4 regions of the Agrobacterium burrii genome follow, and region 2 is predicted to be linked to each of the others. Evidence: predicted binding sites of a transcription regulator. Region 2 holds the regulator's gene; each other region holds the start of a gene.
What was found. The regulator LexA, encoded in region 2, represses DNA repair genes until DNA is damaged. The targets are predictions, from matches to a motif close to TGTTCNNNNTGTGTTCNG.
Positions count from the first base shown of each region.

Region 1: dnaE (DNA polymerase III subunit alpha) is a predicted target of LexA. The motif match lies at 4,277-4,294, and genes of this name have one in related genera.
Region 3: JZX89_RS12035 (YifB family Mg chelatase-like AAA ATPase) is a predicted target of LexA. The motif match lies at 3,483-3,500, and genes of this name have one in related genera.
Region 4: JZX89_RS18750 (helicase-related protein) is a predicted target of LexA. The motif match lies at 3,011-3,028, and genes of this name have one in related genera.

Region 1 is NZ_JAFLNA010000001.1:321,929-327,847, reverse strand. Features, by position in the region: gene JZX89_RS01775 (L,D-transpeptidase family protein) at 1-540, shown strand, start outside; gene dnaE (DNA polymerase III subunit alpha) at 564-4,064, opposite strand; gene JZX89_RS01765 (ABC transporter ATP-binding protein) at 4,524-5,207, opposite strand; gene JZX89_RS01760 (lipoprotein-releasing ABC transporter permease subunit) at 5,223-5,919, opposite strand, start outside.
Region 2 is NZ_JAFLNA010000001.1:426,395-432,313, forward strand. Features, by position in the region: gene JZX89_RS02250 (ComEC/Rec2 family competence protein) at 1-1,143, shown strand, start outside; gene JZX89_RS02255 (glutathione S-transferase family protein) at 1,163-1,840, opposite strand; gene lexA (transcriptional repressor LexA) at 2,254-2,976, opposite strand; gene JZX89_RS02265 (VOC family protein) at 3,189-4,070, shown strand; gene kdsA (3-deoxy-8-phosphooctulonate synthase) at 4,070-4,915, shown strand; gene eno (phosphopyruvate hydratase) at 5,052-5,919, shown strand, end outside.
Region 3 is NZ_JAFLNA010000005.1:238,083-244,001, reverse strand. Features, by position in the region: gene JZX89_RS12045 (LysE family translocator) at 1-530, shown strand, start outside; gene cysK (cysteine synthase A) at 686-1,654, shown strand; gene JZX89_RS12035 (YifB family Mg chelatase-like AAA ATPase) at 1,870-3,402, opposite strand; gene gshB (glutathione synthase) at 3,588-4,547, opposite strand; gene JZX89_RS12025 (cupin domain-containing protein) at 4,789-5,301, opposite strand; gene JZX89_RS12020 (sn-glycerol-3-phosphate import ATP-binding protein UgpC) at 5,412-5,919, opposite strand, start outside.
Region 4 is NZ_JAFLNA010000010.1:140,955-146,873, forward strand. Features, by position in the region: gene JZX89_RS18730 (ammonium transporter) at 1-19, opposite strand, end outside; gene JZX89_RS18735 (P-II family nitrogen regulator) at 49-399, opposite strand; gene tesB (acyl-CoA thioesterase II) at 613-1,497, opposite strand; gene JZX89_RS18745 (ubiquinone biosynthesis hydroxylase) at 1,554-2,798, shown strand; gene JZX89_RS18750 (helicase-related protein) at 3,258-5,919, shown strand, end outside.

The DNA of each region.
Region 1 (5,919 bases), 100 kb from region 2:
GGTTCGCCCGATGGTTATACCGGAGAAATGACTGTCAGCGCCGTGAACGGTTTCAAGCGCTGGAAGGGTTTGCCAACCACCGGACCGCTTCTGACCGAAGCCTTCGTGACGGCGCTTTACACTTCCGCCGGCGAAGATCATCCACTGAGCGGCCAGATCATGGTGCGGCAGGATTTCAAGCCGCTGTTCGAGGCGGCGATCGACATCAAGGATCCGGAGGTGGCGCTGGGAACCCATTTTCTAGAAGCCGTTTCAGTGGATCGTGCAAAAGGAACCGCCGAATGGAACGGCGTGACGCTCGAAAACCATCTTCCCGCCGCCGCCCGCAAGCGGCTTGGCATTACCGTTGCCGAAGCGCCGGGCGGCTTCGATCAATTGAGCGCCGTACTTGGCCGTCTCGACATACCGGCAGACATTCGCTCCCGCATTGAACAGGAGCTTTCAACCGGCAGCTCGATCACTGTTTCCGATCTCAGTCACCAGATGGAGACAGGAACCGGAACGGACTTCATTACCGTGACGAAGGAAGGGCCGGTTTGAGGGGCGCGTGAGTGTCTGAACCCTTAAACCAGTTCCACATCGACGACGCCGGGAGCGGAGCGAAGTGCTGCGGCGATTTCCGGTGAAATGCGGTATTTCTCCGTCAGTTCCACTTCGATTTCGCGGCTGCCCTCATCCTTGATGACGATGAAATAGACTGACCCGTCACCCTTGGTGTTGAGGTGGCGGGCAACGGTTTTCAGTGGGCCGGAATCGCGCACATAGACGCGCAGAGCCTTCTGCATCTGCACCGACTTCTCCTCCAGCGACTGCGCCGTCTGGATGCGCAGACCGATGCCTTCCGGGCGTTCTTCCGCAGCCACGGTGATGACAAGTGATTTGCCGACCTCGAGCAGATCACGGAACTGAGCGAGCCCTTCGGAAAACAGCACCGCCTCATATTGCCCTGACGCATCCGAGAAGGTGACGATGCCCATCTTGTTGCCGGTACGGGTCTTGCGCTCCTGCTTGCCGGTGACGGTGCCGGCCAGACGCCCGGCGGTTGCGCCCTGTTTCACCGCGGCGGAAAAATCAGCGATATTCTGCACACGCAACTTTTCCAGCACGGGGCGATAGGTGTCGAGCGGATGGGCGGTGAGGTAGAACCCGAGCACCTGATATTCACGCAACAGCTTTTCCGAAGCGAGCCACGGCTGGAAGGCCGGCAGCACCAGCTTTTCCGGGCCGTTTCCACCACCGGAACCGAACATGTCCGACTGGCCGATGGTGCGGTTGTTCTGCGCCATCTGCGCATAACCAATGATGCGGTCGAGCCCACCGATCAATTCGGCACGATCGCGGCCGAAACAATCGAAGCCGCCGGCATTGATAAGGCTTTCCAGAACACGCCGATTGATCTGCTTCGGATCGATACGCAGGCAGAAATCCTCAAGGCTCGTGAACGGCTTGTCGCCACGCACTTCGACGATATGTTCGACCGCGCCCTCGCCGACGCCCTTGATGGCGGCCAGCGAATAATAGATGCGGTTTTCACCCGTCTCGAACTGGCGGAAAGACGTCTGCACCGAAGGCGCTACGACCTCGATGCCGAGGCGGCCGGCATCCTGACGGAAATCATTGAGCTTTTCCGTGTTCGCCATATCGAGCGTCATGGAGGCGGCAAGGAATTCCACCGGATAATGCGCCTTCATATAGGCGGTCTGGTAAGAAACGATGGCGTAAGCGGCGGCGTGGCTCTTGTTGAAGCCGTAATTGGCAAACTTTGCCAGAAGGTCGAAGATGGTGTTGGCCTGCGGTTTCGACACACCGTTCCTGATGGCGCCATCGACGAAACGTTCGCGCTGCTGGTCCATCTCTTCCTTGATCTTCTTGCCCATGGCGCGGCGCAGAAGATCGGCCTCGCCGAGCGAATAACCTGACAGGACCTGGGCGATCTGCATCACCTGTTCCTGATAGACGATAACGCCCTGCGTTTCCTTGAGCAGATGGTCGATGGTCGGGTGGATGGACTCCAGCTCCTCCTCGCCATGTTTGCGGGCATTATAAACCGGGATGTTTTCCATCGGGCCTGGACGATAAAGCGCCACCAGCGCGATGATATCCTCAATGCAGTCCGGGCGCATGCCGATCAGCGCCTTGCGCATGCCCGCACTTTCCACCTGGAACACGCCGATGGTTTCGCCACGCGAGAGCATCTCGTAGGTTTTGACGTCCTCAAGCGGAATGGCGGCAAGATCGACCTTGATGCCACGCTTGGCGACGAAATCGACAGCCACCTTCAGCACCGTCAGCGTCTTCAGGCCGAGAAAGTCAAATTTGACGAGACCGGCGCTTTCCACCCATTTCATGTTGAACTGGGTGACCGGCATGTCGGACCGCGGATCGCGATACATCGGCACCAGCTTCGACAGCGGCCGGTCGCCAATGACGATACCGGCGGCGTGGGTGGAAGCGTGGCGATAAAGCCCCTCGATCTTCTGGGCGATATCCAAGAGGCGAGCGACGACCGGTTCCTTGTCCGCCTCTTCCTGCAGGCGCGGCTCTTCCTCGATCGCTTTAGACAGCGGCGTGGGATTGGCCGGGTTGTTGGGCACCAGCTTGCAGATCTTGTCCACCTGCCCATAGGGCATTTCCAGCACGCGGCCGACGTCGCGCAAGGCCGCGCGCGCCTGCAACGAACCGAAGGTGATGATCTGCGCCACCTGCTCGCGGCCATATTTGCGCTGCACGTAGCGGATCACCTCTTCGCGGCGATCCTGGCAGAAGTCGATATCGAAGTCGGGCATCGAGACGCGTTCGGGATTGAGGAAGCGCTCGAACAGCAACGAAAAACGCAACGGATCGACATCGGTGATGGTCAGCGCATAAGCCACAAGCGAGCCGGCGCCCGAACCGCGGCCAGGGCCGACCGGGATGTCCTGCTGCTTGGCCCATTTGATGAAGTCGGCAACAATCAGGAAGTAACCGGGAAAACCCATGCGTTCAATAACGCCGAGCTCAAAATCCAGCCTGTCGCGATATTCCTGCTCGATGTAGCCCGGTGCCATGCCAAGGGCTGCAAGGCGTTGATCGAGACCCTCGATCGCCTGACGGCGAAGCTCCTCGGCCTCTGCCCGCTGCGCCGCTTCCGGGTCCTCGCTGGCGCCGGTGAAACGCGGCAGGATGGGTCCGCGCTTTTTCAGCACATAGGAGCAGCGGAGCGCAATCTCGATGGTGCTTTCGAGCGCCTCGGGAATGTCGGCAAACAGCGCCGTCATCTCTTCGCGGCTTTTGAGATAATGATCGGGCGTCAGGCGAAAGCGGCTGTCATCGGAAACGATGGCGTTATGCGCCACCGCCATCAGTGCATCGTGCGCCTCGTAATCGGCCTTGGAAGGGAAAAACGCCTCGTTGGTGGCGACCAGCGGTATATCGTGTTCATAAGCAAGACTGATCATGCGTCGCTCATGGGAGCGGTCGTAACCGGACTGGCGTTGCAATTCGATATAAAGCCTGTCACCGAAGAGTGATTTCAGCACCAGCAGCCGCTCTTTGGCCTGTGCAGCATGGCCTTCTCTCAGGGCCATATCCACCGGACCGCCGGTGGCGCCCGTCAGCGCGATCAAGCCGGCATTGGAAGCCTCTTCCAGCCATGCACGGGTAATATGGACGGATTGACCGCCGCCCTCGCCATCCAGATAGGCACAGCTGATCAGATCCACCAGTCGCTCATAACCTTCGGCGTTGGCGGCCAGAAGCACGATGGCGGGGAGCTTTGCAAGATGGCTGTTATGATTGCGGCGATCTTCCGCCGCATCCTGCATGTCGATCGACACCTGGCAGCCGATGATCGGTTGCAAACCTTCGTCACGCGCTTTTTCGGAAAATTCGAGCGCGACGAAAAGATTGTTGGTGTCGGTGATGGCGATTGCCGGCTGGCCGTCTGCGACGGCCTTGGACATGATTTTCTTGAGGGGTAATGCCCCCTCAAGCAGGGAGTAAGCGGAATGAACCCGCAAATGAACGAAACCAGGCGTTTTCAGCGTTTCGTCAGAGTTTTCTCCACGCACAACCGTATCGCCCATATCGTCGTCCTGTCATTCTGAATCGAGGGGGCGATTTTCCGATTTCCGGCGCTTAAAGTCTACAGCCTTGCGGCCTCCATACAGGCTTCTGCGCCGGTGTTTCCTTCACAGGGCAGTGAGGATCACCGAAAAGCTGGCAACAAAGACAGCGATGGAAGCGAAAGCGGCAACGTCACGGATGAAATCAGTCATTGGTCTCTCCTTACTCGTTATGTTCCAACTTTGTTCTCATTTTGTTCGATTGTCAACAGGGTTTTGCTGATATTCCCCTTGCTAACGCGGTAGAATCGAATGGGGTTCCGTTTGCGCCTGGGGCAAGCCTCTGACTCCAAAGCGAAAAAACCCGGAGGTTAAAACACCTCCGGGTTCGGAAAAAATTCAATTGTGGAAGAAAGAGGCTATCCATGGAGGAGCCGCGGCGAAGCGGCTCAACCGTGTGGACGGTATCGCCGGCTCAGATCAGAAATCGACGATCTTGCCGTCTGCAAGCGTTACGCGTCGGTCCATGCGGGCCGCGAGGTCGTGATTATGGGTGGCGATCATCGCCGCAAGGCCGGACTGGCGCACTAAGGCCTCCAGCGCATCGAAAACATAATGCGCGGTCTCGGGATCGAGGTTGCCGGTCGGCTCATCCGCAAGCAGAAGCAGCGGCGCATTGGCAACCGCGCGCGCAATCGCCACGCGCTGCTGCTCGCCGCCGGAAAGTTCAGCCGGGCGATGTTCGCCGCGATGGCCGACACGCATGTAGTCCAGCAGGGCGCTCGCGCGCTTGCGGGCCTCGGCCTGTGTCAAGCCAGCGATGAGCTGCGGCATCATCACATTTTCCACCGCTGAAAATTCCGGTAGGAGGTGATGGAACTGGTAGACGAAGCCGATATCGCTGCGGCGGATCGCGGTGCGGGTTTCATCCGGCAGGCCGTTGCATGGCGCGCCGTTGATGAAGACCTCGCCGGCATCGGGGTGTTCCAGAAGCCCGGCCAGATGCAGCAGTGTGGATTTTCCGGTACCGGAGGGGGCGACGAGCGCCACCATCTCACCGCTCCTCAATTCAAAATCGGCCTTGCGCAGAATGGAAAGCGACGTTTCACCCTGACCATAGGTCCGTTCCACGCCGGTAAGCCGCAGCACTGTTTTTTTTGCCATATTGCGAAGCAGTCCTTATTCGTAACGCAGGGCCTGCACCGGATCGAGCTTGGAAGCCCGCCATGCTGGAAAGATCGTTGCCAGGAAAGAAAGCGTCAACGCCATGATGACGACGGTGATGGTCTCGCTGATATCCATTTCGGCCGGCAGCTGGCTGAGGAAATAGAGCTGCGGATCGAACAGCACCGTGCCTGATATCCACGAGAAGAACTGCCGGATGGATTCCACATTGAGGCAGACGATGACGCCGAGCGCCACACCGGCAAAGGTGCCGACCGTGCCGATGGCTGCGCCGGTCATGAAAAATATCCGCATGACCGCGCCGGAACTGGCGCCCATGGTGCGCAGAATGGCGATATCGCTGCCCTTGTCCTTCACCAGCATGATCAGGCCGGAAATAATATTCAGCGCCGCCACCAGAACGATGAGGGTGAGGATCATGAACATCACGTTTCTTTCCACCTGCAGGGCGGAAAAGAAGGTCTGGTTCCGTTGTCTCCAGTCGGTGATATAGATCTGCCGTTCGGCCGCCTGCTCCACCAGCGGCCGGATGCCGTCGACATCATCAGGCCGGCTGACGTAGAGCTCGATGGATTGCACGATGCCGTCGGCGTTGAAATAAAGCTGGGCTTCGGAAAGAGGCATATAGATCATCGATGCGTCATATTCCGACATGCCGATCTCGAAGACGCCTGATATCTTGTAGGATTTG
Region 2 (5,919 bases):
AGCCGCCGGCACAACGATCGCGAGCGCCTTTTCATCGGCCGCAAACCGGCATGGATCACGGTGTTTCAAACGGCGGGCGCCGTCATTGGCGGCGTCATCACCACATCGCTGATTGGCGGCCTTTCGACGGCGATCTATTCGGCCGAGCATTTCCATCGTGTCACCACCTATGGACTTTTCGCCAATCTCGCCGCCATGCCGCTAATGTCGCTGATCGTCATGCCCTTCGGCCTGCTCGCCATGCTGCTGATGCCGTTCGGGCTCGATGCGCCGTTCCTGAAGGTTATGGGTTATGGCATGGCGCTCGTCATCGAAGTCGCCAATGAAGTGGCGTCCTGGGGCGGCAGCGCTGCAACGGGGCGGCCGCATGAGTGGTTTATCGGTCTCGGCTCGGCCGGCTTCCTGCTGCTGACCTTACTGCGCAGCCGACTTGCGCTGCTAGGTATTCCGCTTCTTGTCTTCGCTTTCGGCCTGTCGGCGGCCACGGCCTATCGCGATGTCCCGGATCTGCTCATTCACGAGGAGGGGGAACTGGTGGCGTTGCTGGAAGACGGCAAGGCCTATACGACAAAAACGCGACCGCAGGGCTTTGTATACGGCCAGTGGCAAAGGGCGCTGCTGCTGCCGGAACAGCCCGTGCCGCCGGTCATTCTTAAAGCGAATGCCGCAGTAACCAGTGTAGGCCTGACCACAAAATCAAAGCTCACGCCGGAAGAGATGAGGGTGGTGACGCGGCAGATGACGGCGGCGCTGAAAGATGCGGCACCCGGCGTCTTCACCTGCAGCAAAGGCATATGGTGCGTGGCGCGCGCCGGCAGTGGTGAATGGATTGTCGTTCTGGAAGACGGCCGGTTTGCTGGAAAAGCCTGCGACATCGCCGATATTGTCGTCGTTTCCCGCAGGACCTCGTTTTCACAATGCCGCTCAGGAGCGCTTCTGCTCAACCGCGATATATTGCGGCGCATTGGTTCAGTGGAAATAAACTTTGCCGGAAGCGATCAGTCTGCGGTCGTGGGACGGCTGCGTGCGGCGATTGCCGGGGCGGACAGGCCATGGAGCGAGCACCGCTATTACGACTGGAAAAGCGACCGTTTCGAATATGAGGTGCCGGAACCGGTCAGGCAGTTGCTGGCGTCGCAATAAACGCCGCCAGCATGGATCCTCAGACCTTCACACGCAGATCGGCAGTCAATTCACCAATGCCGCTGATTTCCTGTTCATGCGCCGCGTCGCGCCAGATCTCCTTCAATCCGGCTTCATACCATTCACGCATGGCGGGCAGGGCGAGCAGCCGATCGCAATAGGCTTTTGCCGCAGTCGAGAGCTCAGCGCCATAGGTCTGGAAACGGAACGCGACCGGGCAGAAGAAAGCATCGACCGCCGTGAATTTCTGACCGGCAAGATATGGGCCGCCGAATTTTGTCAGACCTTCGCTCCAGAGCACATCGATGCGCTTTATGTCTGCCGCAAGTCCAAGATCGCCATCCTTCGGCTTGACCCGAATACCGACTGACATCGGATAAAGATTGCGCAGCGAGGAAAAGCCGGCATGCATTTCACTCGCAGCCGAACGCGACCATGCACGTGCCTGCTTGTCGCTCGCCCAGACGCCCTGATGCCGTTCGGCGAGATATTCAGCGATAGACAGCGTTTCCCATATCGTCACGCCCTCATCGACAAGGCACGGCACCTTGCCGGTTGGCGAAAAGCTGGAAAAGGCGACGCCTTCGCCGAACGGAACAAGTTTCTCATCAAAAGCGATACCGAGCGTGCGCATCAACACCCACGGCCGCAGCGACCATGAGGAGTAGTTCTTGTTGGCGATATAAAGATCGTACATGGCTTATCTCCCGGATATGACGCGCATTTCTATACCTGTCGGGGCATGATGGAATATCGAAAATAATCAATGACACCCATAAATCGCGTTGATGAATGGCAGGGGCTTTGCACCGCGTGTCACCATTTGGCGGCAGCGCCAGGCCAGCCATATCCCTCAAGCGTAAACGACCTCACGCGACCAAAAGCCCACGGTATATGACGCAGTGGTGACAACACGCCGGAGAGAAGAGCGCGACAAGGATATCCATATGAGACTGGAACTGATCTCTACCAGACAGGTTGCGTCCGTCTGCGGGAAGGATAAGCTTTCCCGACACTCACATAGTCTGCCGAATTAGGAAATTGCCGTCATCTTCGACAGGGTTAGCCTCATGACGATGCCTGTTTCGAGAGGATGACGGCGAATTCAGATCAATGGTAACGACGTATAAGCCCGACCAGCTTGCCCTGAATTTTTACCCGATCAGGCCCGAAGATGCGGGTTTCATAAGCGGGGTTGGCTGCTTCAAGCGCGATGGAAGCACCCTTGCGGCGGAAGCGTTTCAACGTCGCTTCCTCATCATCCACCAGCGCTACGACGATATCGCCTGGATTGGCGGTATTGCTGTTGCGGATGATGACAGTATCGCCGTCGAAAATACCGGCCTCGATCATCGAATCGCCCTTGACCTCGAGCGCGTAATGTTCGCCCGAACCCAGCATGTCCACCGGCACGGCAACATCATGGGTGTTGTTCTGGATGGCGGAAATCGGCACGCCGGCGGCGATGCGGCCCATGACCGGCACGGTGACCGCCCCGCCGAGATCGTTGGCCGGAGCCTTTGGCGCTGGTGCGGGTTCCGGCGTCTTCGGTTTGCCAAGGCTGCCTTCGATGACGCTTGGCGAAAAGCCGCGTTGCGGCCTCGCGCCCGGCGTATAGGCCTCCGGAAGCTTGATGACTTCAAGCGCCCGCGCCCTGTTAGGTAGCCGGCGAATAAAACCGCGCTCTTCGAGGGCGGTAATCAGCCGGTGGATACCGGATTTGGAAGCAAGATCGAGTGCGTCCTTCATTTCATCGAAGGAGGGCGGCACGCCGGACTCTTTCATTCGTTCATGAATGAAGAGAAGCAATTCCTGCTGTTTGCGCGTGAGCATGAGGAAAACACCCTTGAGAATCGTCGTGGAGATCGTGAAACAAATACAGAACGAACACTATATGTTCCATATGTGTTCCGCAATCCCCTAAAATTTCGTGAAGCTGCTATCCGTTGTTTTGATGATTTGCCTGAAAGCACGAAATTGTGCTTTTCTGCCTTTCGGACCGTTCCGGCATCGCTATGCCGGATGTGAGAGCAGGAAGCAGGAAAATGACGAAAGCATACCGTGTCGACCATCTCGTTCTGCCTGTGGATGTCCTTGGCATTGCCGTTAATCGCCTTGGAAACCTTGGGTTTACGGTAGCACCAGCGGCTCTCCACCCTTTCGGCACGCAGAATGCCTGCGTTTTTTTCGCTGACGGCACCTATCTGGAACCTCTCGCAATTGCTAACCCGGCTAACTATAATGCCTCGATTGACCGGGGAAATGTGTTCACCGGGCGGGATCAGGCCTTCCGGAAACATGTCGCAGGGGAGGGATTTTCCGCTCTGGTCGCTGCAACACAGGACGCTCCTGGCGATCACGACCGATTCGTAGCCTCAGGCATTTCGGCCGGAAATGTCTTTGAATTTTCGCGGCCGGTCAAAATGCCTGATGGTTCGCAGAGCGAAGCGGCCTTCCGGCTGGCTTTTGCAGCCAGTGGTTCCGCTGCGGATTTCTTCCTGTTCAGTTGCCAGCGGTTGCAGGCCCTGCCGGGCGACCGTTCAGTGCTGGAGAGCCATGCCAATGGCGTTTCCGGCCTCAGCGAGATCGTCCTGTTTGCCGGTGGTGATGTGAATGCGGTGCGGCTGATCGAAACTGTTTTTGGCTGTGATGGCAAAGTGTCCCCGGATGGTGATGTGGTTTTCGCAACCGGCAATGCCCGCATAAGATTGACGCAAAATCCAGTCTTTGGCAGACATGCCTTTAATGCTCCCGAAGAGGGCGGCGATGGATTGCGCGGCGCAGGCATCGTCTTTTCCGTTCGCGATCTTGCCGTGACAGAAGCAGCACTTGCTGCTAATGGCGTGTCCTGCGCAGAAACGGGCGGCCGGCTGGTGGTGCCCGCAGCACCCGGTCAGGGCGTTGCCTTCGCCTTCGAGGAAAAATGATGAGCGTTACGAACAATCTCAAAGTCACCGCCGGCGATGGCGCCAGCAAGGTTTCCTTTTCCAATACCGAGCGTTTTTCGCTGATTGCCGGCCCCTGCCAGATGGAGAGCCGCGAACATGCCTTCATGATTGCGGGCGTGCTGAAGGAGCTTTGCGACAAGCTTGGAATAGGCCTCGTTTACAAATCCTCTTTCGACAAGGCGAACCGCACCTCGCTTTCCGGCAAGCGCGGCATAGGCCTTGACAACGCGATGCACGTTTTCGCCGATCTCAAGAAGGAATTCGGCTTTCCTGTTCTGACCGATATTCACACCGAGGAACAATGCGCCGTCGTCTCCGAAGTGGTGGATGTGCTGCAGATCCCGGCTTTTCTCAGCCGCCAGACCGATCTTCTCGTTGCCGCCGCCAAAACCGGCCGTGTCATCAACGTCAAGAAGGGCCAGTTCCTGGCGCCCTGGGACATGAAGAACGTGCTGGCCAAGCTCAATGAGAGCGGCAACCCGAATGTGCTCTTATGCGAGCGCGGTGCGTCCTTCGGTTACAACACGCTGGTCTCCGACATGCGCTCGCTGCCGATCATGGCGTCGCTCGGCGCGCCTGTCGTCTTCGACGCCACCCATTCGGTGCAGCAGCCGGGCGGGCAGGGCGGTTCGACGGGCGGTCAGCGCGAGTTCGTCGAGACGCTTTCGCGTGCGGCGGTCGCTGTCGGTGTCGCCGGCCTCTTCATCGAGACCCATGAGGACCCGGACAATGCACCATCCGACGGCCCCAACATGGTGCACCTGAAGGACATGCCGAAACTGCTGGAAAAGCTTCTGGCCTTCGACGCGATCACCAAAGCCTAAGGGGCTGGCGCGGTTTGTGCCAATCGATTTTAAATGGCGGGCGCTCCGTTTCTGCCGCCCGCCGTCATTGTAATTTCTTCGTCATCGTCTAAGACAGGCGACGGAAAATATCTGTTCCATTCCCAAGGGAGAGACCATGACTGCCATTACCGATATCATCGCGCGCGAAATCCTCGACAGCCGCGGCAACCCGACTGTTGAAGTCGATGTTTACCTCGAAGACGGCTCCATGGGCCGTGCGGCCGTTCCTTCCGGCGCCTCCACCGGCGCGCATGAAGCGGTTGAGCTGCGCGATGGCGGCAAGCGTTATCTCGGCAAGGGCGTGGAAAAGGCGGTCGAAGCCGTCAACACGGAAATCTTCGACGCCATCGGCGGTTTCGATGCCGAAAACCAGATCCAGATCGACCAGATGATGATCGCGCTTGACGGTACGCCGAACAAGTCGCGCCTCGGCGCCAACGCCATCCTCGGCGTGTCGCTCGCCATCGCCAAGGCTGCGGCCGAAGCTTCCGGCCTGCCGCTTTACCGTTATGTCGGTGGCCCGAACGCGCATCTGCTGCCGGTTCCGATGATGAACATCATCAATGGCGGCGCACATGCCGACAACCCGATCGATTTCCAGGAATTCATGATCCTGCCGGTCGGCGCGGAAAACATCCGCGAAGCCGTGCGCATGGGTTCTGAAGTGTTCCATACGCTGAAAAAAGAACTGTCCGCACAGGGCCACAACACCAATGTCGGCGATGAGGGCGGTTTTGCACCGGGTCTGGAAAGCGCGCCGGCTGCGCTCGATTTCATCATGAAGTCGATTGAAAAGGCCGGTTACCGTCCGGGCGAAGACATGTATGTCGGCCTCGACTGCGCATCGACCGAATTCTTCAAGGACGGCAAATACGTTCTCGAAGGCGAAGGCCGCACGCTGGAGCCGGGCGCAATGGCTGAATATCTGGCCGAGCTTGTCAACAAATACCCGATCATCTCGGTTGAAGACGGCATGGCCGAAG
Region 3 (5,919 bases), on a different contig from region 2:
GGGCGCTGGGTTCGGGCTTTCGGGAAACCTTCTTCATGGGCCTCGGGCTGGTGCTGGGCGACATGATCTACCTGACCGGCGTAATACTGGGGTTGGCCTTCGTGGCGCAGACCTTTCAGGAAGCCTTCATGGTGCTGAAATTCGCGGGCGCGGCCTATCTCCTCTATATCGCCTGGAAGCTCTGGACCGCTGGCCTTTTGCCGCAGGACCTGAAGGCGAAAAAAAGCACCAGCATGCCGATGTCCTTCCTGTCCGGCCTGCTGATCACCCTCGGCAACCCGAAAACCATGCTGTTTTATGTGGCGCTGGTGCCGACACTGATCGATATCCGCATGATCGGTCCGTCAGAATATGCGACACTTCTCGCCCTCACCTTCGTCGTGCTGATGGCCGTTCTCCTGCCTTACATCCTGCTTGCCGCCAAGGCGCGCAACCTCTTGAAACGTCCGAGCGCGCTGACGATCCTCAACCGCACGGCGGCGGGCATTCTGGCCGGAACAGCGACCATGATCGCGATCCGCAGCACCTAAAATAATTTAGTGCATTTACCCCGCTTATCGTGAAATTTTTCCGGTAAACCGGCCATATAAGGATGAACGTTCGCTAGCCTGACAGGGCGATTGCTCCTATTCTGCCGCTCAAATCTTGCGGTCACTATTCTGTGGCCTTCATACAGGAGAGCATCATGCCCGAAGCCAGAAAGCCCGGACGCGGACGCGTCTATTCCTCCATCACCGAAACAATCGGCGATACGCCGATCGTGCGGCTGGACAAGCTGGCGAAAGAAAAGGGCGTGAAGGCCAACCTGCTTGCCAAGCTGGAGTTTTTCAACCCCATCGCCTCCGTGAAGGACCGCATCGGTGTTGCCATGATCGAAGCGTTGGAAGCCCAGGGCAAGATCACCCCCGGCAAGACGACGCTGGTGGAGCCGACATCGGGCAATACGGGTATCGCGCTGGCTTTTGCCGCCGCCGCCAAGGGCTACAAGCTGATCCTGACCATGCCGGAAACCATGTCGGTCGAACGCCGGAAAATGCTGGCCCTGCTTGGTGCCGAACTGGTGCTGACCGAAGGCCCCAAGGGCATGAAGGGCGCAATCGCAAAGGCGCAGGAACTGGCCGAGACGCTGCCCGACGCCGTCATACCGCAGCAATTCGAAAACCCCGCCAATCCGGATATTCACCGCAAGACAACGGCGGAAGAAATCTGGAATGACACAGAAGGCACGGTTGATATTCTCGTTTCCGGCATCGGCACGGGCGGCACGATCACCGGCACGGGTCAGGTTCTGAAATCCCGCAAGCCGGACGTGAAGGTCATTGCGGTGGAACCCGCCGACAGCCCGGTTCTTTCCGGTGGCAACCCCGGTCCGCACAAGATTCAGGGCATCGGTGCTGGTTTTGCACCGGCCATCCTCGACACTGGCATCTATGACGAGATCGTCACCGTCACCAATGACGAGGCTTTCGAAATCGCACGTCTTGCGGCGCGGCTCGAAGGCGTGCCGGTCGGCATCTCCTCGGGTGCAGCATTGGCGGCGGCAATCAAGGTCGGCGCGCGCGAGGAAAATGCCGGCAAGAACATCGTCGTCATCGTTCCTTCCTTTGCGGAACGTTACCTCTCGACGGCGCTTTTTGAAGGGCTTGGGCTCTAACTGCCCCATCCGGTACGCGATCGCGGAGCAAAGAATTGAAGTTCACTATGCCGCCGGCACCGCTGGCGGCATGTCAGTTTTCAGAACTGCCTCGCATTCGACCGAATTCACGCGATGCGCTTCAGATCTTGCTTTCGCATCTGCTTATAGCAAAAGGGCGGAGCATTCTGGAAGCATTCCTCCAAACTCTTCCAACAAGGCGCAAGTCCCACGGCTCAAGCCGCTGTTGGCAGCCTCTCACCCGCGATACGATAGGACACCGCTTCCGCCACATGGATGCGGCCGACCATCTGCTTTCCGTCCAGATCGGCCAATGTTCGCGCGACCTTCAGAATACGATGATAACCACGTGCGGAAAACTTCAGCCGTTCGGCGGCATCGCGCAGCAATTGCAGCCCGGACGCATCCGGTTCGGCATATTTTTCGATCAGGGTCGTCGTGCAGCGGGCATTGGTGCGGATGGCAGGAAACCCCGCCGCCGCATAACGCTCCTGCTGGGCGAGGCGGGCATTGGCGACACGGGCGGCAACCACCGCACTCGGCTCGGACGCGACGGGGCGGATGAGATCAGTGGCAGAAACGGCGGGAACATCAATACGGATATCGATGCGATCCATTAGCGGGCCGGAAATGCGGCCCTGATAGTCGGTTACGCAACGAGGACCTCTGGCGCAGGTGAAGCCCGGCTCTCCCGCCATGCCGCACCGGCAGGGGTTCATTGCCGCCACGAGCTGGATTTGCGCCGGATAGCTGACGCGGTGATTGGCCCGCGCGATGATACATTCACCCGTCTCCAGCGGCTGGCGCAAAGCATCCAGCACCTGCGGCGAAAATTCCGGGAATTCATCCAGAAAAAGAACGCCGTGATGGGCAAGTGAGGCCTCACCTGGTCTGGCGCGCAACCCTCCACCAATCAAAGCCGGCATGGTGGCGGAGTGATGCGGTGTGCGGAACGGCCTGCGGTCCGAAAGCTTGCCACCCGACAATTGGCCGGCGATGGAATGAACCATGGACACTTCCAGTAGCTCTGCCGCCTCCAGCGGCGGCAGGATGGACGGCAGGCGCGCGGCAAGCATGGATTTGCCGGAGCCGGGTGGACCGACCATCAGCAGATTATGGCCACCAGCCGCTGCCACTTCCAGCGCACGTCTGGCGCTTTCCTGCCCCTTGATATCCGCCAGATCGGGCAGATTGACCGGACTGGTCCGGATGGCGGGCACGGGGCGCGAAAGCAGCTGCGTGCCGCGAAAATGATTGGCAAGCGCTATGAGGCTGCGCGGGGCAAGGATATCGATGCCGGCTCCGGCCCAGGCCGCTTCCGGACCGCTTTCAGCCGGGCAGATCAGGCCCTTGCCGAGAGCATTGGCGCCGATGGCCGCCGGCAGCGCGCCGGAGACCACGCCGATGGTGCCATCAAGATTGAGTTCGCCGAGAACCACATATTGGCCGAGCGCCTCCGCCGGTATGGCGCCTAACGCGGCCATGAGCCCGAGAGCAATGGGAAGATCGAAATGCGATCCTTCCTTTGGCAGATCGGCAGGCGCGAGATTGACGGTCACCTTTTTCGCTGGAAGCGCCAGACCCGAAGCATGTAGTGCCGCCTGCACTCGCTCCCGGCTTTCAGCCACTGCTTTGTCCGGCAAGCCGACGATCTGGATGCCAACCTTTCCGGGTGCGACCATCACCTGCACCTCGACGGGCACACCCTCTATGCCCTGAAATGCAACCGTATTGACCTTTGCCACCATGGCCTGCCCCCGCAAACCGGCCGCAACATCAAAGCTTCATGCCCTGTGGCGGCCACCCGCAAGCAACGTGCCACAAGGAAAAGAATAAAACAAGAACATCCGGTGAACAATTTCACGCGGGCGATGTATTTTAGTTGTGTCTAGTTGTACCCACGGAACAAAGGGAGTTCGGTCGGGAAATCGCCTCAGAAATCCTGAGCTTCGCGCTTTTTCTCGATGGCATCCCACAACAGGCTTGCCACGTCGGAACCGCCGAATTTCTGCACTTCACGAATGCCGGTCGGTGAGGTGACGTTGATCTCTGTGAGATAATCGCCGATCACATCGATACCAACAAAGAGGAAACCACGCTCGCGCAGGGCGGGACCGATGCGGCGGCAGATTTCCTTCTCGCGCGCCGTCAGTTCCGTCGGTTCTGGCCGGCCGCCGGCATGCATGTTGGAGCGGGCATCATTTTCCGCCGGCACGCGGTTGATCGCGCCCACCGGCTCACCATCCACCAGCAGGATACGCTTGTCGCCCTTGCGGACGTCAGGCAGATATTCCTGGGCAATATAGGGCTCACGGAACATCTGGCCGAACATTTCCAGCAGCGAAGAGAAATTGCGGTCATCACGCGCCGAATGGAAGACACCCGCACCGCCATTGCCATAAAGCGGCTTGAGGATGATATCGCCCATTTCATTGCGGAACCGGGCGATCTCGGCCACGTCCTTGGTGATCAAGGTCTTCGGCATCAGATCGGCGAATTCGGTAACGAAAATCTTTTCCGGCGAGTTACGCACCCAGGCGGGATCATTGACAACAAGCGTCTTGGGATGAATGCGCTCCAGCAGGTGGGTCGAGGTGATGTAGGCCATGTCGAATGGCGGATCCTGACGCAGATGGATGACATCCATGGTCGAAAGATCAACGCGCTCCGGTTCCGACAGCGAGAAATGGTCACCCTTGATGTCACGCAGTTCCATCTGCTCGACGGTGGCGTAAACCTTGCCGTCACGCATGGAAAGGCGCTCGGGCGTATAGTGGAACAGCCGGTATCCGCGCGCCTGCGCCTCAAGGCTCATGGCGAAGGTGGAGTCACCGGCGATGTTGATGCCGGAGACATGATCCATCTGGATCGCGACGTTCTTGATCTTCGCCATGCGCATGTTCCTCTTGCAGCATAGGGACGCCTTGCCGGCCCACAATGCCCATTGTCCGTCGTTTCAAGCTTCCCCGGAGACCCGAAGAGACCCGGAAATGCTTCCGAAAGCCCGAAAGATGTAGGGCAGCGACCATTCAAAGGCAACTGCTGCAAGCGGTGCTTCGTGTGAGTTTTATTGAACCTTCACAATTCCGTCGACGGAGCCCGAGAGGCCCCGTCGTTTGGACTGTATTACCGGTTCAGGCCGCCAGCTTGTAGGAACTGCCGGAAAACAGTTTGTTCTTGACGCGATAGGCGAGCGCCAGCGCCCGGGGGAATGGACGACGCATGAAGGCGACCTTGCGGACATAGTCATCGACCCGCCAGGTGGCCCATGTTCCAGCCCGGAAATAGGCGACGTCACCGACCCGCAGGATGCTGACCGAACCGTCTTCGGCCGTCACATGCACCTCGCCTTCCAGAATATAGACGGTCTCGTCCCAGCCGAAGAACCAGCGGAATTCACCGGCCGTGCAATCCCACATGGCGGTGCTGGACGCGCGGTCGCCGCTTCGGGAATGATCGGCCGCACGCGCCTTCGGATCGCCGGAAATGATCCAGTCCGGATTGATGGGGGCCGGCTGAAGCCGCAGATCGGTGCAGGATGCGCTGACAACGGCCTCGTCTTTTGCTCCCCGCAGATAGGCCGGCAATATTGGCATCGTGCGGATCGCCATGGTTGCAGCCGCCGCGAACATCATTTTGAACGACATATGAGAAACCCCCCGTGAAATATTGGAGGTCTTCTATCATCGGGATCGTAACAAAGCGGTTTTGACAATCGGCGCAATTTTAGTCATCGCGCCGATTTCTTCCGACGTGATCAGGCCGTCGCCAGCTGAGCGGGCTGTACCTGGACCTGTTCCGCCTTGCCGGCGATGCGTTTACCGGTTTCGTTGGAGAAGAAGTGCAGTTTTTCCGGCGCTATCGTCACCGACAATGCGGCCGGAACCTCGACATCCGGCGGGAAAGCCACTGTCAGGTTCTGGTCGCCGATCATGCCATGCACGAGGCGCTGTGAACCCAGTTCCTCGATATAATCGACGCGCAGCGCAAGGCCCTGCTCGCCCGCCGCGGCAATGCGGAAATCCTCCGCCCGCATGCCCACTGTCACCGACCCCGAAGCGGGCGCAAAACCGTTGAGCGCAAACAGCGACGGACCGATGGCGAGGCTATCGCCATGCAGCTCGGCATTCAGCAGGTTCATGGCGGGAGAGCCGATGAAGCTGGCGACGAAGGTGGAGGCAGGGGTGTGATAAACATCAAGCGGCGCGCCGATCTGTTCGATGCGGCCGCCATTCAACACTACCAGACGATCAGCCAGCGTCATG
Region 4 (5,919 bases), on a different contig from region 2:
AAAACTTGTTGAATTGCATAGCGAGAAAACTCCCCTGTCAGCCGTGCTTCAAAGCGCTTCTGTGTTGGTTTCGCCTGTACGAATGCGCACGGCCTGTTCGATAGAGTAGACAAAGATCTTGCCGTCACCGATCTGCCCGGTCTTTGCCGCGGATGCGATCGCCTCGACAGCCTTGTCGACAACGTCGGATGCGACCGCGATCTCGATCTTCAGCTTGGGAAGGAAGCTCACCGCATATTCCGTGCCGCGATAAATTTCGGTATGTCCCTTCTGGCGTCCGTAACCCTTCACTTCGGTCACGGTCAGGCCCTGGATGCCGACGCCGGTGAGCGCTTCGCGCACCTCATCCAGCTTGAACGGCTTGATAATGGCCATCACAATTTTCATCTGGTTTCCCATCCTTTGTTTGTCCTCGGCACGGAGCCGACTCTCCTTGCCGCTGGCAGATCAGTAACAGCGACTGCGGACATACATTCAAAGGGCGTGCCAGTTTCGGATGGCGTGTCTAACTTATTGAAATATAAAATTTATATGACGGACGTCTGAAAAACGGGCAGGAAGTCGCGTAATTTTCGTCTATTAAATGTGCGGTTTTTGAAAAAAGCGCATTATTTAATCAATTGCCCTTTTGCGGATCAGACCTTCCTGCGCCACGGAGGCGACCAGTTCACCCTGTCTGGTGAAAATATTGCCACGGGTCAGGCCGCGGGCGCCTGAGGCGCTTGGGCTGTCCTGCGTGTAGAGCAGCCAGTCGTCCAGTCGGCAGGGGCGGTGGAACCACATGGCATGATCGAGGCTTGCCACCTGAATGGAAGGATCGAAAATCGTCGTTCCGTGGGCATAGAGCGAGGTGTCGAGCAGGGTCATATCCGAGAGATAGGCGAGAATGGCCAATTGCAGGCGCGGGTTATCAGGCACATCGCCAACGGCGCGGACCCAGATGTCCTGCTGCGGTTCCAGCTTTTCCTTCGAGATATAATGGGTCAGTGAAACCGGACGTATCTCGATCGGTCGCTTGTTGCTCCAGTAGTTCCGGATCGAAGCCGGCGCCTTGGCCAGAAAGGCTGCCTGCATCTGTTCTTCGCTCATCAGTTTTTCGGGTGGCGTCACATCAGGCATTTTTATCTGATGGTTAAAACCGTCCTCGAAGATCTGAAACGACGCCGACATGGAGAAAATCGCCTTGCCATGCTGGATGGCGACCACGCGGCGGGTACAGAAGCTCGCGCCGTCGCGAATGCGCTCCACCTGGTAGACGATAGGCACCAGCGGATCGCCGGGGCGCATGAAATAGGAATGCAGCGAATGCACTTGGCGGTTATCATCCACCGTTCTTTGCGCCGCAATCAGGGCCTGCGCGATGACCTGGCCGCCGAAAACCCGCTGCCAGCCGATTTGCGGGCTTTCGCCCCGGAACAGGTTCTCTTCCAGCTTCTCGAGATCGAGTGTGGCGATGAGGTTGGCCATCGGGTCGGACGTTTGCGAGGGATGCGACATTTTTTCAACCTGCTCCGGCTGTAGGAAGATGTCATATGGTCTATAGTGCGCCGATGATGGGTGCACAAGATTTGAGGAGAAGCGCGATGCTGGACGTGGTGGTGGCAGGCGGCGGATATGTCGGCCTTTCGGTTGCTGTCGCAATCAAGCAGGCGGCCCCACACCTCAATGTGCAGGTGGTCGAGGCTGCTCCGGAGGATGTCTGGAAGAAGGATGTCCGCGCCTCCGCGATTATCGCGGCGGCCACACGCATGCTCGATGTTTTCGGCATATGGAACGAGATCGAACCTGAGGCCCAGCCGATCAACAGGATGATCGTCACCGATTCGAAGACCGCCGATCCTGTTCGTCCGGTGTTTCTGACCTTTGATGGAGCAGTGGAAGAGGGTAGGCCGTTTGCCCATATGGTTCCGAACGTCGCGATGGTCGGGGCGCTCAGGGGGCTTTGCGAGCGTCTTTGCATCGAAATTCGCCACGGCCTCAGTGTTTCCGGCTTTACCGCAGGTGCGCAATCGACGGCGATCAGCCTTTCCGACGGCTCATCGCTAGACGCGCGATTGTTGATTGCCTGCGACGGGGTCCGCTCAGCGCTGAGAGATATGGCCGGTATCAAGACTGTGCAATGGGACTATGATCAGGCTGGTATCGTCACCACCGTCGAACATGAGCGGCCGCATGAGGGCTGCGCGGAGGAACATTTCCTGCCGTCCGGTCCCTTCGCCATCCTGCCGCTGAAGGGAAATCGTTCCTCGCTCGTCTGGACAGAACGCAAGGCGGATGCCAACCGGCTGGTGGCCGCCGATGATCTGGTGTTCGAGGAGGAGCTGGAGCGCCGGTTTGGCCACAAGCTCGGCCCTGTCCGTCCCGTCGGTCCCCGACGCGCCTTTCCGCTTGGCCTGACACTGGCACGCTCCTTCGTTGCGCCGCGTGTGGCACTTGCCGGCGATGCCGCGCACGGAATTCATCCGATCTCGGGCCAAGGCCTCAACCTTGGCTTCAAGGACGTTGCGGCGCTGGCCGAAACGGTGGTCGAGGCCGACCGGCTTGGCCTCGATATCGGCTCTCTCAACGTTCTGGAGCGTTACCAGTCTTGGCGGCGTTTCGACACCTTGCGGATGGGCGTGACGACGGATGTGCTGAACCGGCTTTTCTCCAATGATGTCGGTCCAATCCGCATCATGCGCGATTTCGGTCTGGGTGTGGTCGATCGTTTGCCGGGTCTGAAATCCTATTTCATCGGTCAGGCTGCGGGCACGACGGATGCGAATGCGCCGCGCCTGCTCACTGGCGAGGCGCTCTGATCCGGCCTTTTCCGCATGTTCCGGACCGGCTTTCCTATGATTGCCGCTTGACAGCCGATTCCGGTATTTTCTGCCGGTAGGCTTCGCCATAAAGCTGAATCCGGCCAAGGACTTATCCGGATTCATAATCTGGTATGAGCTGTGTCTTCGCCAACCAGATGTTGCGGAGAACAAAAGCTGAATCACGCGAAGTCAGCGATTCGTATTCGATTCGTTCGCAAACTGTTCTTTGCTCCTTCTGATTCCGTTTTCACCGGATTCTTTTTATTCCCTTAACCAGCTGAATCTGAACGGAAAATTGCGGCAAGTAGGCGTCTTGCACCAGTTTACAATCAAGGCCTATTGCCTTTGCCGACGGGCATTGCCATGTGTGGTGCGTGCGGCCCGCCTTAGCGACGGCGGGCGGCGCGGCCAAGCAGATGAAGTCGATTCGCGGATAGTACGTTGAATTTTCGCCCCATGATCCTGAGCGGCCGCGGTGTCACGGCCGTTCTCGGCCCCACCAATACCGGCAAGACCCACTACGCGATCGAGCGGATGGTGGCCCATGGCAGCGGTGTCATCGGCCTGCCGCTGCGTCTTCTGGCGCGTGAGGTCTATACCCGCTTGGTTGAAAAGGTGGGTGCGCCGAATGTGGCGCTGATCACCGGCGAAGAAAAAATATCTCCGCCCAAAGCCAAATATTCCGTCTGCACGGTGGAAGCCATGCCGCGCGAGACGACGGCCGCTTTCGTCGCGATCGACGAGGTGCAGTTGGCCGGCGATCTGGAGCGCGGCCATATCTTCACCGACCGCGTGCTGCATTTACGCGGGCGGGAGGAAACGCTGCTTCTGGGTGCCGGCACGATGCGCCCGATCCTGCAAAAGCTGCTGCCGGGCATTACGGTGGTGGAGCGGCCGCGCCTGTCGCAGCTTTTCTATGCGGGCCAGAAGAAAATCACCCGCCTGCCGCAACGCACGGCGATCGTCGCGTTTTCGGCAGAAGAGGTCTATGCCATCGCGGAACTCGTTCGCCGCCAGCGCGGCGGCGCGGCCGTGGTGATGGGCGCGCTCTCGCCGCGCACGCGCAATGCCCAGGTCGGGCTTTACCAGTCGGGCGACGTCGAATATCTCGTGGCGACGGACGCCATCGGCATGGGCCTCAACCTCGATGTCGATCATGTCGCGTTTGCGCAGGACCGTAAGTTCGACGGTTACCAGTTCCGCAATCTCAATCCGGGCGAGATCGGCCAGATTGCCGGCCGCGCCGGCCGCCATCTTCGCGATGGCACCTTTGGTGTGACCGGCCGTGTCGATCCGTTCGATGATGAGTTGGTGGAACGCATCGAAACCCATCAGTTCGATGCGGTGAAGGTGCTGCAGTGGCGGACGAAAAATTTCGATTTTTCCTCCATTGCCAATCTGCGTCTCAGTCTGGATGCCGCGCCTGCGATCCAGGGTCTTTCCCGCGCCTTGCCGGCAATCGACCAGCAGGCGCTCGAATATTTGTCACGTTATCCTGAGATCAACGACGTGACGACGACCGATGCGCGGGTGGAAAAACTCTGGGAGGCTTGTGCACTTCCGGACTATCGCCGCATCGCACCCGCCCAGCATGCGGATCTGATCTCGACGCTCTATTTCGATCTGGTAAAACGTGGCACGGTGAACGAAGATTTCTTAAGCGAACAGGTGCGCCGCGCCGATCGTACCGATGGAGAAATCGATACCTTGTCTGCAAGGATTGCGCAGATCAGAACATGGACTTATGTATCGAACCGCCCAGGATGGCTTGCCGATCCGACACACTGGCAAGAAAAGACGCGGGAAATCGAAGATCGATTGTCCGATGCTCTACATGAAAGGTTGACGAAACGCTTTGTTGATCGCAGGACATCTGTGCTCATGAGGCGCCTGAGAGAGAATGCGATGCTTGAAGCTGAAATCAGTGTAAATGGTGATGTCTTCGTAGAAGGACATCACGTCGGCCAATTGGCCGGGTTCCGGTTCACGCCGGTGCCGGGAATGGAAGGGCCGGATCAGAAGGCCGTTCAAGGTGCGGCCCAGAAGGCGCTCGCTCTCGAATACGAGGCGCGTGCGGCGCGTCTGCATGCCAGTGGCAACGGCGATCTCGCTTTGAGCTCCGATGGTCTGGTTCGCTGGTTGGGCGAACCGGTGGCCCGCCTTTCGGCAGGTGATAACATTATGAAGCCGCGGGTGATCCTCGTCGCCGACGAGCAGTTGAGCGGCAATGCCCGTGATCATGCGCTGGCGCGTGTCGAACGTTTCGTCAATCACCAGATTGCGACCGTGCTGAAGCCGCTGGACGATATTTCGCGCGCCGAAGACCTTCAGGGTCTGGCGAAGGGGCTGGCGTTCCAGCTGGTAGAAAATCTTGGCGTTCTGTTCCGCCGCGACGTCACCGAAGACGTGAAGTCGCTGGATCAGGATGCGCGTGCCTCCATGCGCCGTTACGGTGTGCGTTTCGGCGCCTATCATGTTTTCCTGCCTGCGCTTCTCAAGCCCGCTCCGGCGGAGCTTGTCACGCTGCTCTGGGCGCTGAAGAATGACGGCCTCGGCAAGCCGGGTTATGGCGATCTCATTCCGGTTCTGGCCGCCGGCCGTACCTCGGTGGTGACGGACCCCGCATTCGAGCGGATGTTCTACAAGCTTGCCGGTTTCCGCTTCCTCGGAAAGCGCGCCGTGCGTATCGACATTCTCGAGCGCCTGGCCGATCTCATCCGTCCGCTGTTGCAGTGGAAGCCTGGCCAGCAGCCGCGTCCGGAAGGTGCCTATGACGGCCGCCGTTTCACGACGACGACTGCGATGCTTTCCATTCTCGGCGCGACGCTCGACGATATGGAAGAGATTCTCAAGGGTCTTGGTTACCGCGCCGACCAGGTGACGGCGGAGGAGGCGCAGGTCTTCCTCGCCAGCCAGACCGGTGCTGCCGCCCCGGCCGCCGCTGAGGCGGTGGTGGAAGAGGAAAGCGCCGAGACCGAGCAGGATGAGCCGGCCTCCGAAGAGCAGGCGTCAGAGACGGCGGCTGTCGCGGAGAGCGAAGCTGTTGATGAGACGTCGGTCGTGGAAGCCGTCAGCGAAACCGCTGCGGAGACGCCTGTCGCGGAAGCCGTTGCCGAAG